One region of the Streptomyces sp. NPDC006879 genome, then DNA from elsewhere that is predicted to be linked to it. Evidence: riboswitches for the same ligand, from Rfam matches in the RefSeq annotation. Region 1 holds a riboswitch; each other region holds the start of a gene.
What was found. A riboswitch is a leader RNA that binds a small molecule or an ion and turns the genes downstream of it on or off. The one in region 1 is predicted to bind cyclic di-AMP.
Positions count from the first base shown of each region.

Region 2: it holds a riboswitch for cyclic di-AMP, as region 1 does, so the genes downstream of both, ACFYMC_RS17010 (M23 family metallopeptidase) here and ACFYMC_RS18315 (transglycosylase family protein) in region 1, are expected to answer to the same signal.
Region 3: it holds a riboswitch for cyclic di-AMP, as region 1 does, so the genes downstream of both, ACFYMC_RS21305 (transglycosylase SLT domain-containing protein) here and ACFYMC_RS18315 (transglycosylase family protein) in region 1, are expected to answer to the same signal.

Region 1 covers NZ_JBIAGC010000023.1:13,519-18,442, reverse strand. The annotation lists gene ACFYMC_RS18325 (septum formation initiator family protein) at 1-205, opposite strand, end outside; gene eno (phosphopyruvate hydratase) at 348-1,634, opposite strand; gene ACFYMC_RS18315 (transglycosylase family protein) at 1,910-2,650, opposite strand; cyclic di-AMP (ydaO/yuaA leader) riboswitch at 2,653-2,824, opposite strand; gene ACFYMC_RS18310 (transglycosylase family protein) at 3,110-4,219, opposite strand; gene ACFYMC_RS18305 (cytochrome P450) at 4,335-4,924, opposite strand, start outside.
Region 2 covers NZ_JBIAGC010000020.1:560-5,483, forward strand. The annotation lists gene ACFYMC_RS17005 (GntR family transcriptional regulator) at 59-736, opposite strand; gene ACFYMC_RS17010 (M23 family metallopeptidase) at 883-1,677, opposite strand; cyclic di-AMP (ydaO/yuaA leader) riboswitch at 1,691-1,849, opposite strand; gene ACFYMC_RS17015 (M16 family metallopeptidase) at 2,060-3,427, opposite strand; gene ACFYMC_RS17020 (M16 family metallopeptidase) at 3,475-4,818, opposite strand.
Region 3 covers NZ_JBIAGC010000031.1:13,731-18,654, reverse strand. The annotation lists gene ACFYMC_RS21310 (ATP-binding protein) at 45-1,325, opposite strand; cyclic di-AMP (ydaO/yuaA leader) riboswitch at 2,197-2,381, shown strand; gene ACFYMC_RS21305 (transglycosylase SLT domain-containing protein) at 2,385-3,194, shown strand; gene ACFYMC_RS21300 (DMT family transporter) at 3,285-4,193, opposite strand; gene ACFYMC_RS21295 (PLP-dependent aminotransferase family protein) at 4,298-4,924, shown strand, end outside.

The DNA.
Region 1 (4,924 bases):
AGCGCTGCGATACGTACTGGCGCATGGGGTAGGCCAGGGCGACGACCAGCGTGCACAGGACCAGGGCGAGCAGGGCCGCCCGTCCGGTCAACCGACTCCTGCGGACCTGACGGCGGGACTGCGAACGGTAGACGTGTGCCGCGGTCCGTTCGCCGAGCTGCTTCAGCCTGGTCGCGGTGGAGAAACGGTCCCGGTTCCCGGCCATGCGTCCCGCCTCCCTGGTGAGCACACTCGAAGCCCCTGCGCCTTCGCTCCGCCGGAGGACCTCAGGAGCAAAGGGACGTCCCCGCACACGGTACGGGACCGGATGCGGGGACGTACGGAGGCTGCAACCCCGAAAGCGGTGATTAGCCCTTGAAGCGCGGGAAGGCCGAGCGACCCGCGTACACCGCGGCGTCGTCGAGGATCTCCTCGATGCGCAGCAGCTGGTTGTACTTGGCCACGCGCTCCGAACGGGCCGGCGCACCGGTCTTGATCTGGCCGCAGTTGGTGGCGACGGCCAGGTCAGCGATGGTGACGTCCTCGGTCTCGCCGGAGCGGTGGGACATCATGCACTTGAAGCCGTTGCGCTGGGCGAGCTCGACCGCGTCGAGGGTCTCGGTCAGCGAGCCGATCTGGTTCACCTTGACGAGCAGGGCGTTGGCGGAGCCCTCCTCGATGCCGCGGGCCAGGCGCTCGGGGTTGGTGACGAAGAGGTCGTCGCCGACGAGCTGCACCCTGGTGCCGAGCTTGTCAGTGATGACCTTCCAGCCGGCCCAGTCGTCCTCGAACAGCGGGTCCTCGATGGAGACCAGCGGGTACGCGGAGACGAGCTCCTCGTAGTACTCGGTCATCTCGGCGGCCGAACGGGACTGGCCCTCGAACTCGTACTTGCCTTCCTTGTAGAACTCGGAGGCGGCACAGTCGAGGGCGAGCGCGATGTCCTTGCCCGGGGCGTAGCCGGCCTCCTTGATGGCCTCAAGAATGAGGTCCAGGGCGGCGCGGTTGGACTCCAGGTTCGGGGCGAATCCACCCTCGTCGCCAAGGCCGGTGGACAGGCCCTTACGCTTCAGGACGGCCTTGAGGGTGTGGTAGACCTCGGTACCCCAGCGCAGCGCCTCGGAGAAGGACTCGGCGCCGATCGGCGCGATCATGAACTCCTGGATGTCCACGTTGGAGTCGGCGTGCGACCCACCGTTGAGGATGTTCATCATCGGAACGGGCAGCAGGTGCGCGTTCGGGCCACCGAGGTAGCGGAAGAGCGGGAGGTCCGAGGCCTCGGACGCGGCGTGGGCGACAGCCAGCGAAACACCGAGGATGGCGTTGGCGCCAAGCGAGCCCTTGTTGTCGGTGGCGTCCAGGTCGAACATGGCCTGGTCGATCAGACGCTGCTCGGTGGCGTCGTAGCCGACGAGCTCCGGGCCGATCTGCTCGATGACGGCGAGGACGGCCTTCTCGACACCCTTGCCGAGGTAGCGGTTCGGGTCCCCGTCGCGGAGCTCGATGGCCTCGAAAGCACCGGTGGAGGCGCCGGACGGCACGGCAGCACGGCCGGTGCTGCCGTCGTCGAGGCCCACCTCGACCTCGACCGTGGGGTTGCCTCGGGAGTCCAGGATTTCCCGGGCTACGACGACGTCGATGGACGGCACGAGCATCTCCTTCTGGGATGTGACGCTGGATGTGCGGTGGCGTGATGGCCTTGCGGTGGCCTGCCGCCTAGAGCCTAACCGCCTCCGGGAGCTCGACCGCCCGACTGCCCGACCCCTGGACAGAAAAAGGGGTCAAAGGCCTCCTTCAGAGGGCAAAGAAGACGGCCGCAGAAGGGTGCCGAGGTCGAGACAGAGCTCCGCCCGGCACGCGGGGACAGCCGTACGTGCCGGGCGGGAGGAGGCGGGGCCGCGGCGGACTGACGGCCGCGGCCGGCCAACCCCTAGCTCAGGTGCAGCATCTGACCCGGGTAGATCAGGTCGGCGTCACTGATGACGTCCTTGTTCAGCTCGAACAGCTTCTGCCAGCCCCCCTTGACGCCCTTCGCCTCGGCGATGGTGCCCAGGGTGTCGCCCGACTTCACCTCGTAGGAGCCGTCGCCCTTCTTGAAGCCCTGCGCCGTGGCCTGCGGGCGGGTCTGCGAACGGCTGGTCGGCGCCTGCTCGCTGCGCACCGGAGCGCTCTTCTTGACGGTGGTGCTCTTCTTGACCGTGGTGCTCTTCTTGACCGTGGTGCTCTTCTTGACCGTGGCCTTCGGAGCGGCCTTCTTCGGGGTGGCGGCGGGCTTGGAGGCGGAGGAGCCCTTGTATGCGGAGTTCGACAGGCCGACACCGCAGGACGGCCAGGCGCCCTTGCCCTGGCCGGCGAGGACCTTCTCGGCGATGGCTATCTGCTGGGACTTGCTCGCCAGGTGCGCGCTGGAGGCGTAGGCGGTGCCCCCGTAGGCGGCCCAGGTGGACGGCGAGAACTGCAGGCCGCCGTAGTAGCCGTTGCCCGTGTTGATGGACCAGTTGCCACCGGACTCGCACTGCGCGACGCGGTCCCACTCGGATGCGGTGGCGGCGTTCGCGCTACCGACGGCCATCAGCGGGGCGGCGACGGCCGCGCCGGTGACGCCGGCGAGGGTGACGATACGGGTGGCCTTGGACGGACGGCGATGCTTGCCCTTGCCCGAAAGCTGCATGGAGGTCTCCTCACCGACGCCTACGAGGTGAGCTGTCGGGTTCGGGCCAATGAGTTGCCCGGCCGAGCGTCCTAGCGCTCGGCTTCACCCCTAGCCGGTCCCTGACCACCTTTCAGTGGTCGGTCCCGGCGGAAACCTTGGGTCCCCCGCTCCTGCCTTCGGCGCTTGACGCGACGACTGTTCCCCCGTCCGCCGGCAGGACTCGGCGTGCGGTCGAAGGAGCCCGCGGTGGCGAGCGGTTCAGACCGTAGACACAGCCACTACCGATCTTCAATATCGGACAAGCTAGGAAAAACGCCCAAAACACCTAGCAGAGAACCGGCATTTACGCAGGTGAGGGGCGGAATCACCACACTCCGCCGAAGGGGCGCGCCAGTTGGGTGGAAGAGACTCATGTCTCACTTACGCGAACCAGGACATTGACCCACGCATCGGAGAAGCGGCGCGCCCCAAGTATCCCTATTTGCCGCTCAGATCGAGGCTCTGGCCAGGCTTGATGAGGTCGGCATCGGAGCCGATCACCTCTTCGTTCGCCTGATAGATCGCGGTCCAGCCACCCGCGACTCCGTGCGCGCCGGCGATATCCGTCAGGTTGTCGCCCGGCTTGACCGTGTATGCACCATCCGATGCCGCGTCAGAGAGCGCCCCGGCGGATGCACCAGAGGACTCCTCGGCCGGTTCGCCACGATGCTTGCCCGTCCCGATGGCCACAGCGGGGTCCGCGGCCGTCACTCCTGACGCGCCAGCCACGGGCGTCACGGTCGAGCCCTCGCCCACCACGCCAGGGGTGACGGGCACCTCGGGCCCGGCAGGCGTGGCGGGCGCGAGGCTCGCTGCGGGCGTGGTGGGGGCGCCCGGCGTCGCGGGGGTGGTGGGAGCGGTGGGGGTCGCAGGGGTGGTGGGAGCAACGGGGTTAGTGGGAGTGCCCGGCACCGTGGGAGTGACGGGAGTGGTGGGAGTGGTGGGAGTGACGGGAGCACCCGGGGTTGCCGAGGCGTCCGGCAGCTCGGGAGTCGCGGGCGCGGACGGCGTCACCGGGGCGGAAGGGGTTGCCGGGGCGGAGGGGGTGGCCGCGGGCTGCTCGGGCGCCTTCTCGGGCTCTTCCACCGGAAGGGAGTCCGCGGGACGAATCGGCGCCGGGGCGATCTCCCGCTTCTCCGTCCCGAGCCCGGGGTCCACATCAGGCTTGACGCTGTCCTTGACCAGTCCCGCGGGGCCTGAACACTGCGGCCAGGCCGAGGGGCCCTGAGCCGCGAGGACCTTCTCCCCGACGACTATCTGCTGCGAACGGCTGGCCAGATCGGCGCGCGGAGCGAAGTCGAGGCCACCGTTGGCCTCCCAGACCTCCTGGGTGAACTGGAGGCCGCCGTAGTAGCCGTTGCCCTGGTCGGCGCTCCAGGCGCCACCGCTCTCGCATTCGGCCACCTTGTCCCAGGTGGCCGCGTCGGCAGCCTGAGCGCCGGTGGCGGCGAGGAGCGGCAGGGCCAGCGCGGAGCCGGTGACTCCTGCGGTGACGACGAGCGCGGGGGCCTGACGGGGGCGCCGATGACGGCCATTCCCGGAGCGCATGCGGTTGCCTTTCGCGGGACTGCAGAGGACGTGGGGGCGAAAGTAGCGTCAGCCGAACACTTGTTACAAGTCGGTGCAGCTCAGATCACGCTCCGGTCACGATAGTGACGCTACGTCAACTCCTTTGTGACGTAACGGGCGTGAACTCCACAGGGAGTGTTCGCAATCCACGCATGATCAGCCCGCCCCGCCAACGCAGTTCGTCCGGATTGCCCCCAAGTCGCAAATCGGGTAGCCGGGTCAGCAAGGTGGCGAGCGCGGTCTGTCCTTCCAGCCGCGCCAGGGGCGCGCCGAGACAGTAGTGGATGCCGTGCCCGTACCCCAGGTGTTGGTTGTCGCGCCGGGACAGATCAAGGGTGTCGGGGTCCGTGAACCGCGCCGGGTCCCGATCCGCAGCCGCCAGCACGACCAACACCGGGTCCCCCGCCTCGATCCGCCGGCCGCCCAGAGTCAGGTCCTCGGTGGCGAACCGCCAGGTGGCCAACTCCACCGGCCCGTCGTAACGCAACAGTTCCTCGACCCCTGTCTCCAACAGCCCGCGCTCCCCCGCCGCCAACGAGTTCTGCAGGCGCAACCGCTGGTCCGGGTTGCGCAACAGCGCATAGGTGCCGTTGCCGATGAGGTTGACCGTGGTCTCGAAGCCTGCGAAGAGCAGGATGAAGGCCATCGCCGCGGCCTCGTTCTCCGTCAGGTGCTCGCCGTGGT
Region 2 (4,924 bases), on a different contig from region 1:
GGCAAAACCAGCCGCACGAACTACGGGAAAAGACACCAGCTGTCGTATACGGCAGCCGTTAATTCCGGACGCCGGAAATGTTTACAGAATGTTGCGAAGAACTCACGGGCACCGCCGGACGGAGTCGGTGAGCACGGGCGGCACGCTCCGCGTGCAGGGTGGTCAGCGCGCGGGCGCGCGCCGCGTCACCGCGGGCCACGGCGTCCACGATGGCCCCGTGCTCAGCCCAGGAGTCCACCGGCCGGGCAGGTGCCTCCACCGTGTACATCCAGGTGATCTTGTGCCGCAGCTGCGTCAGCAAGGAGATCAACCCCGCACTCCCCGAGGCCTGCGTGAGCGTGTCGTGGAACCAGCCACCCAACGAACGCAGGTCCTCCCCCTCCCCCCGCCGCGCCCTCTCCTGCCCCAGCCGCACCAGCCCGCGCAGCACCTTCAGGTGGGCCTCGGTGCGCCGCTGCGCCGCACGCGCCGCCCCCAACGGCTCCAACAGCACGCGCGTCTCCAACACGTCCGCCGCCTCCTGCGCAGTGGGTTCGGACACGCAGGCACCGGCATGGCGACGCGTGGTGACGAACCCCTCCGACTCCAGCGTGCGCAACGCCTCCCTGACCGGCACGCGCGACACCCCGTAGCGGCGGGCGAGGAGTTCCTCGGTGAGCCGGCTCCCGGGCTCGAAGACACCCGTGACGATGTCGTCCCGGATGGCCGTGCACACCGCGTGCGCGGGAACGCGCATATCCGAACCTCCGCCCTATTGCCTGCTGTTCGCGACTCTATTGCAGCACGGCTTTATTACAGATGAGGTTCAAGAATCCATGAGCATCTCTTGGAACGGCGAAGGCCCCGGCAATACGCCGGGGCCTTCGCACAGTTGCGGGGACGTCAGAGCTGGACGCCGCGCGAGCGCAGGTAGGAGATCGGGTCGATGTCCGACCCGTAGTCAACTCCGGTACGAGCCTCGAAGTGAAGGTGCGGGCCGCTGGAGTTGCCCGTGGAACCGGAGAGTCCTATTTGGTCCCCGGGAGTGACGCGCTGTCCCACCGACACCTTGATGGACAGCAGGTGCCCGTACTGGGTGTAGGTGCCGTCGTGCATCTTGATCACCACGTTATTGCCGTACGCCCCGCCCCAGCCGGCCTCGACGACGGTGCCGAGCCCCACCGAGCGGACCTCGGTACCGGAAGCAGCATGGAAGTCGATGCCCGTGTGGCTACCAGAGGACCACATGGCACCGCCGGCCTTGTAGGAGGTGCTGACATAGGAGCCGGCCACAGGCGAGACGAAGGTCAACAGGCGCTGCCGCTCGGCCTCGCGGGCCGCACGCTCCTTCGCCTCCCGTTCGGCCTTGGCGGCGGCCTCAGCGCGCTCGCGGGCCTCCTCCGCCCGCTGCTTGGCCTCCGCCTCGGCCGCGGCCTTGGCGGCGGCGAGTTCGGCTGCATGCTCCTGGGCCGCGGCCTGAGTCTCGATCTCGCCGGACAGGGAGTCGGCCACCACTACGGCGTTCAAGCCGGTGTCCTCGGCGCTGACACCCTGCTGGGGCCCCTCGGAAGCGGCGAGGGCCGGAGCGGCCAGCGTGCCCACGACACCGGCGGTGGCCAGGGTGGCGATGCTCGCGATATTCGCCGTTCGGCGGGAGGTACGGCTGGAACCGCGGTGCTTACCGGTGGCAGTCGCCATGAAAGAGGGTGGTCCTTTCCTTCCTTCTCGCCTACCGGGTTAGCTGACGGGTTCGGAGCAGGAAGGTCTCCTACGGTCCACCTCTGGTCGAGGCGGGCCGATTCACCCCAGGGACGAATGGGTCCCCGGCTCCCCAGGCTCACGCCTGACGGGGACTCGGCGATCGCTGTCCGGTGCCGCGGATGCGGCGTTTACAGCCGACGAACAGCGGGACTGACGCTAGGCGGATCACGACCAGATCACCAAACGGACACGATATTTTGTTGCGTACGCCACACCCCTAAGGCGTCACCACCACTACCAAACCGGACAGAGCGAAAGGAATGGGGTCCTGGCAGATGAACCGCCAGGACCCCCGAAGACCGCCCGAGTTGTACGGGTGTCAGTTCGCCACGACGGTGACCTCGCCGAGGCCCAGGGCCCGTACCGGCTCCTCGATCTCAGCAGCGTCGCCGACCAGCACCGTCACCAACCGGTCGACGGGAAAGGCGCTGACAGCGGCGGCCGTGGCCTCGACCGTGCCCGTCCGCGCCAATTGCAGGTACAACTGCGCCTGGTAGTCGTCCGGGAGGTGCTGCTCCACCTGATCGGCCAACGTGCCCGCGACGGCCGCGGCCGTCTCGAACTTCAGCGGGGCCACGCCCACCAGGTTCTGCACCGCGGCATCCCGCTCGGCATCGGTCAGGCCACCGGAGGCAAGCGTGCGCAGCACGGCCCAGAGATCTGCCAGTGCCGGGCCGGTGTTCGGCGTGTCAACGGATCCGCTGATGGCCAGCAACGAGGCCCCGGTGCCCTCCCGGGTGGAACGCAGCACCTGACCGAAGGCCCGGACGCCGTAGGTGTAACCCTTCTCCTCCCGCAGGACCCGGTCCAGACGGGAGGTGAGCGTCCCACCCAGGCAGTAGGTGCCCACGATCTGAGCGGGCCAGACCCGGTCGTGCCGGTCCGGACCGGTCCGGCCGATCAGCAACTGCGTCTGGACGGCACCGGGGCGGTCCACGATGACCACCCGCCCGGTGTCGTCCGCGGCCATCGGCTCCGCCGTCCGAGGCTCGGCGCTGCCGCCCGTCCAGGCACCGAGAGTCTCCGCGAGCAGGGCTTCCAGATCGATACCCGTCAGATCACCCACGACCACCACCGTCGCCGTGGCGGGCCGCACATGCGCCTCGTAGAAGGCACGCACGGCCGCCGAATCGATCCGGGCCACGGTCTCCTCGGTGCCCTGGCGCGGCCGGGACACCCGGGAGGTGGCCGGGAAGAGCTGCCGGGACAGCTCCTTGGCAGCCCGACGCGCCGGGTTGGCCAGCTCGTGCGGGATCTCATCCAGGCGGTTGCGCACCAGGCGGTCCACCTCACCGTCCGCGAAGGCCGGTGCCCGCAGGGCTTCCGCGAGCAGCCCCATCGCCTTGGAGAGCCGGGAGGCCGGCACTTCGAGGGACACCCGCATACCGGGGTGGTCCGCATGCGCGTCGAGTGTGGCCCCGCAGCGCTCCAGCTCGGCTGCGAACTCCTCGGCGGAGTGCTTGTCGGTACCCTCCGACAGGGCCCGCGCCATGATCGTGGCCACCCCGTCCAGGCCCTCGGGTTCGGCGTCCAACGGTGCGTCGAGGTTGATCTCCACGGCCACCACCTGTTGACCGGGGCGATGGCAGCGCAGCACGGTCAGCCCGTTGTCCAGGACGGACCGCTCAGGGGCGGGAAACGCCCACGGTTTGGCCTCGCCCGCACGCGGCTGCGGATGAAAGGTCATCTGCGTCATCCGGGTGGACTCGTCAGTCGGGGTCATCGCGCGCTCGCTCACTGGTCGGCCCCCTCGGCCTGTGCTGCTACTTCGGTCTCCTCCGCCGGGCGCGGCTCGTACACGAGCACCCCACGGTTGTCCGGGCGCAGCCGCGCCGCGGCCACCGCCTGGACCTCCTCGGCGGTGACGTCCAGGACTCGCTGTACCGCGGTGAACGCCAGCTGCGGATCGCCGAAGAGCACCGCGAAGCGGCACAGCTCGTCGGCCCGACCGGCCACCGTGCCCAGGCGGTCCAGCCATTCGCGCTCCAGCTGTGCCTGAGCGCGCTCCATCTCCTCGGCGGTCGGGCCCTCCGCCGCGAACCGCGCCAGCTCTTCGTCGACCGCGGCCTCGATCTCCGGCACCTCCACACCCGCCGAGGTCTTGACGTCCAGCCACCCGAGGGAGGGCGCCCCGGCCAGTCGCAGCAGGCCGAACCCGGCGGCGACGGCCGTCTGGTCGCGACGCACCAACCGGTTGTGCAGCCTGGAGGACTCCCCGCTCCCCAGGACCGTCAACGCGAGGTCGGCGGCGTCACACTCCCGAGTGCCGTCGTGCGGCAGGCGGTAGGCCGCCATCAGCGCCCGGGCCGGCACCTCCTCCACGATCTCCTCGCGCAGTTGCTTCCCGATCACCTCGGGCAGTGCGCCATCCCTCGGGGGCTGCTTACCCCCGTGCGCCGGAATCGAGCCGAAGTACTGCTCGACCCAGGCAAGTGTCTGCTCGGGGTCGATGTCGCCGACGATGGAGAGCACGGCGTTGTTGGGGGCGTAGTAGGTCCGGAAGAAGTTCCGGGCGTCTTCCAGGGAAGCAGCATCGAGATCGGCCATCGAACCGATCGGCGTGTGGTGGTAGGGGTGGCCCTCGGGGTACACCAGCGCGGTCAGCCGCTCGAAGGCCGTGCCGTAGGGGACGTTGTCGTAGCGCTGGCGGCGCTCGTTCTTGACCACGTCGCGCTGGTTCTCCATGGACTCGTCGTCCAGGGCGGTCAGCAACGAGCCCATCCGGTCCGCCTCCAGCCAGAGCGCGAGCTCCAACTGGTGCGTCGGCATGGTCTCGAAGTAGTTGGTGCGCTCGAAGCTCGTCGTGCCGTTGAGCGAACCACCGGCGCCCTGGACGAGCTCGAAGTGGCCGTTACCGGGGACGCTCGCCGAACCCTGGAACATCAGGTGCTCGAAGAGGTGAGCCAGACCGGTGCGGCCCTTGACCTCGTGACGGGAACCGACGTCGTACCAGAGGCAGACCGCGGCCACCGGGGTCAGATGGTCCTCGGAGAGCACCACGCGCAGGCCGTTGGCCAGCCGGTGCTCTGTCGCTGTCAGGCCGCCGGAGCCGGCCTCGGCGGTGGCCGTGTGACCCATGGGCATGTGGTCCCTTCGATCGCGTTCGGGAGAAGTCCTGCCACTGTATGCAAGCGCGCAGGCAGCCGGGGAAGTTCCCGGCTCACCCGGGTCGGGGTCAAAGCTG
Region 3 (4,924 bases), on a different contig from region 1:
ATCTGACGCGGCGTGTTGATCCACCGGGTACCGAGGGACAGTCCTCACACGCGTCCGTGCCGCTCGATGTCCTCGTGGAACTCGGTGAGTGCCTGGTCGGTGAGTGTGGGGCGGGTGTCGGCCACGGCCTTGAGATAGTCCCCGGTGCTGGCCGGCTCGCCCGCCCGATCCACGACTTCCCGTTCGAACGCCGTGTGAGCGCCTTTGCGGGCGGCGAATTCGATATCCGCCGGGGTGAACATCTCGCTGGCCGCCACCAGGCGTTGGAGATCGACCCGGCCAGCGGCCGAACCCAGGTAACGCTGCCAGATCGCGGCTCGGGCAGCTGGGTCCGGAGGGCCGACGGGAATCACGTAGTCGAAACGTCCGGGGCGCAGGAAAGCCAGATCCAGGGATCTGACGGAATTGGTGGCACAGATCAACAGTCGGTCGTCATGGTCACGGAATCCTGGAATAAGTTTGAGGAGTTCATTGGTGACGCCGTGGCCGGGGTCGATGGCCAGACCTGACCTGGCCCCGGCGATCTCCTCGACCTCGTCGATGAACAACAGAACGGACTGCAGTTCGGCCAGATCCGCAAAGGTGTCCCGAAGCGAGGTGGCCAAGCCACCCGAGGAGCCCGCGGCGAGGCGGGAAGGGAAGATCTCCACGAAGGGCCATTCCAGCCGGGAGGCCACGGCTTTGGCGAAGCTCGTCTTCCCGGTACCCGGTGGGCCGAAGAGGATGACGGCTTTCGGCGGGGTCACTCCGTACTGTTCGGCGAGGGAACGCTCGACCAGGGGAAGCACGATCCGCCGTTCGATCGACGCCTTCTCGCGTTCCATCCCCGCCAGGGCGTCCCACAGTCCCGGCGCGAGCACCCTGCCGCCGAGTTCGGCGAGCAGGCCGGCGTCACTCGCACCGAGGTGCTCGACCTTCTCGTAGAACACCAGGCCGTCGCGGGAACGGTAGCCGCAGTTGTCCAGAGCCGCGGTCCCGGTTGCCCCCGGCGCCAGCAGGGCGCTGATGCGGCGCACCCCACGCACGCGCAGGCGCCGTTCGAGTTCGGCGATCAGAGCGCTGCCGACTCCACGGTTGCGCCAGGTCTCGGAGAGCGCGACCAGGGTGATCCAGGCCCGTTCCCCCTGGGCCTGGGCCACTGCCATGCCCACCATGTCGTCGCCGACCACCGCGACCACGGCGGGCCCGCCGGTCCGGGCGACGGACATCACCTCGGAAACCGGGAAAACGGCCGGGAGGTCCTGTGGCGCTCGGTCCTGGTCCCAGATCTGGATGGCGCTGTCCAGGTCATCGTCGTGGAAGTCCCGCAGTCGCCACGTCGGCATCGTCCACCCACCCTTGCCGGCAAGAGCCGCCGCCTGGTCGACAGGAGCGCGGCGCCTCGCCCCTCATTGTCCGCGCCCGCGACCGGACCGGCGAGCGGGGAGGGGAGGGCGGTGGCGGCCGGTGACGCGGCAGTCACTCCGCGGGTAGGGGTGCGTGGCCGGACGCGGGTGGCTGCCGCAGGTCGCCCTCTGTACCGCGCCGCGGGGCGGTACGGGTGACTCGGTCTGAATCCGGGCGTCGGGGCCCGACGGTCCGTGGACCAACGAGCCGTGTCCCTCGCGCAGTTCCGTGGCCCGGGGGTGGCACGGCATGCCGTGCCACTCGCCCCTGCTCGGTGTCGGCCGGTACCGACGCCGGTCCGGGCGAGGAGTTACGGGCTGTCAGTTGGGGCTGCCCGAGTGGAGGTTCGTGCCATCTCCCCGACGGTCGATCGCCTTCCCGCGACGGCTTCCTTTCTCGTTCTCCCATGCGCTCGCCGGGCCGGTCCTGCTCCGCGGCGGGGTGCGACGCGTTCTTCGGGTGATGGTGGGGGTGTTTCTGGGCGGCCGTCAAAGTCATCTGGGAATTGGCGAATTACTTTGAGTGGTTGATCGAAGCGCCCGTTTCTGCGGGGGTCGCTTTGGATCGTTATGCGCGCTTAATGGGCGATTTGGGTCGTTGTGTCTTGGGGTGTCAGGTGATTTGGGTCACGGCCTTGACGGTGAAGTGATCAATGGGTGTTCCGGGGAATCCGAACACTGAAAGGAGAGTTGAAAGTTTGATCTCCGGAAGTGATCTCGAATTCACCACCGGTTAGTGCTCGGCAGTGCTTTGCGGAGAAGATTTCCGCCTTGTTCTGCGAGCTGCGCTTCGCCTAATGTCACCGTCATTCCGGGTGGAACGCCGAGTCCTGCCGCCATCTGGAACCCCACACCCATACGGCAGGAGCGGGGGACCCAGGTAAGTCGCCGGTCCGCGATGCGGAACGGCTTGGGGTGAAGTCGCACACATGTGGCGGCCGGGCATCTTCAGCCCGAACCCGACAGCTCACCTCGTAGGCGATGGAGAGGAAATTCACCATGCCTGCAAAGGGTAAGCACCGCCGTACCAAGAGGAACGCCCTCGCCCGTCGATTCCTCGTAGCGGGGACGGGAAGCGCCGTACTGGCCCTGCCCGTGATGGGCGCCGCCACCGCGCAGGCCGCTCCGAGCAGTGCGGCCGTGCTGGCCGCTCCCAAGGCCGCGGTCGCCACCACGGCGGTCGCCGCCGTACAGGCCAAGGCCTCGACGGTCACCTACGCGGTGGTCGCGGGAGACTCCCTGTCGAAGATCGCGGAGAAGCACGCGGTGAGCGGCGGCTGGAAGCAGCTGTACAGCGACAACCGCGGCGCCGTCGGAGTCGACCCCTCGCTGATCCATCCCGGGCTTGAGCTCACGATCGGCGCCAAGGCCAAGGCTTCGGCAGGAGCCGGTGGCGCGATCGCCACGGTCGCCGCGGCCGGGACGACGAGCAGCGCGAAGGCGGTCACAGCGACCCAGACAGCAGTCAAGGCCGCGGCGAAGACCTACGCCAACAACCTCGACGGGTGGATCCGCGAGTCCCTGGACATCATGGCCAAGCACGGTATTCCCGGCACTTACGCCGGTATCCACCGCAACATCATGCGTGAATCCAGCGGCAACCCGCTCGCGATCAACAACTGGGACATCAACGCGCGCAACGGCATCCCCTCCAAGGGCCTGCTCCAGGTGATCGACCCGACGTTCCGCGCCTACCACGTGCCCGGGACCTCCTTCGACTCATACGACCCGGTCGCCAACATCACCGCGGCCTGCAACTACGCCGCCAAGCGGTACGGCTCCATCGACAACGTCTTCGGCGCCTACTGACGCACCCCTCCTCCTGCCGGCCCCGGACCCCGGGGCCGGCAGCGGCGTTCCAACGCCGTCCTGGCCTGCCCCGGCTCCGCGCGCCAGGCCTCATGAGCGGGCCGGACCCGCACCCACCCCTTCGCCCCTCTGCGCTTCGGATCCGCTCGGCCGAACCGGCGCCGAAGGGGCGATCGGCCGCCGCGGATTCCACAGCCCGACGGTGAGAGCGCCGACGATCACGAGCATGCCGAGCCACACCAAGGGCCCCGGCGCACCGCCACCGACCAGGGCGTCGGTCCCCGCCGCTGCCAGCGGAGCCGTCCCTGCCAGCAGTCCGGCCCGGTCCGCGCCGACGGCAGCGACCGTCCGGTACCAGAGCACGAAGGCGGCGGCCGTGACGAGGACCGCAAGGTAGGCGATCGCCACCGCGTCCCTCACCCCCAGCCGCGCCGCCGCCGAGGTCCCCTCCGTGCACAGGGCGAGGAGCGTGAACAGCAGCGTGCCCAGCCACACCGCGTGGATGGAAACCCCGAAGGCCCCGTGCCGGGCGAGCACCGGAACGGCAAGCAAGGTGAAGGCCGCCTCGCAGGCCAGGGCGAGGGCGGCCCACGCCACTCCGGTGCCATCGGTACGGCCCAGGCCCTCCACCAGCATCCCGCCGGCCGTCACCAGCACCGCGGCGAGCAGGACCCGTCTGGTGGGGCGCCGCCGCTGGAGCAGGGGGCCAAGGACACAGAGCAGCACCGGAACGCAGGCGACGGATACCGCGATGACCGCGGGTTCGGCGTGCGCGACCCCGCGGACCACGGCCACGTTGAACAGCACCAGCCCGGTGGCTGCGACGCCCGCCAGCCACAGCCACTCGCCGCCGCGCGGAAGGGTGAGCGTGACCCGCCCCAGCCGGGCCAGCGCGAGCAGCAGCAGAGCAGCTGACGCGTAACGGATGGCCTGGGCGGTGAACAGGGGCGCCGAGTCGAGGGTGCGGGAGGCGGTGACACCGGCTCCCACCAGCGCCATGCCCACGACGCCCGGACCGACACGACGCACAGGGGACGGGGGCGGTGCTGAGCAAGAAGTTGAGATCAGGTGCATGACCTCAACCTTGGGTAGACAATGGCCCTGTGAACAGGTCCAAAGATGAGCCGGTCAAAAGGTCCATAACTACGAGCTCGGACTTCCTGCAGCTGGACATCGGCCATGTCCCTCGCGGTGGTCGTGCCGACTGGCTGGCCGAGCAACTGCGATCAGCCATCGCAGACGGTCGTCTCCAGGTGGGCAGCAGGTTGCCCGCGACCCGAGTCCTGGCCGAGGAGCTGCACATCTCGCGTGGAGTGGTGACCGAGGCCTACCGGCGCCTGGCGGAGGACGGCCAGATGGCCGGTCGGGGCCGCGCCGGCACGGTGGTCCTCGCCGCTCCCGCGGCCGGTGCGCGCCCCGGAACGCCGGCGAATGGCGGCGCCGGCGAAGCGACCTCCAGCTTCCCGGAGGAGCCCTTCAGCGGTCCCGTCCGTGACGGAGTCGTCGAGGAACTGCGTACGCACCCCTGCCGGATCGACCTCTCTCCCGGAGTGCCCGACCTCGCGGCGTTCCCGCGGGCGGCCTGGCTGCGCGCCGAGCGGTCCCTCCTTGCCACCCTGCCGTCCGAGGCCCTCGGGTACGCCGACGCGCAGGGCACCTTGGAGCTCCGACGAGCCGTTGCCGGCTGGCTGGCCCGGAACCGGGGGATCCGCGCGGAGCCCGCCGAGGTG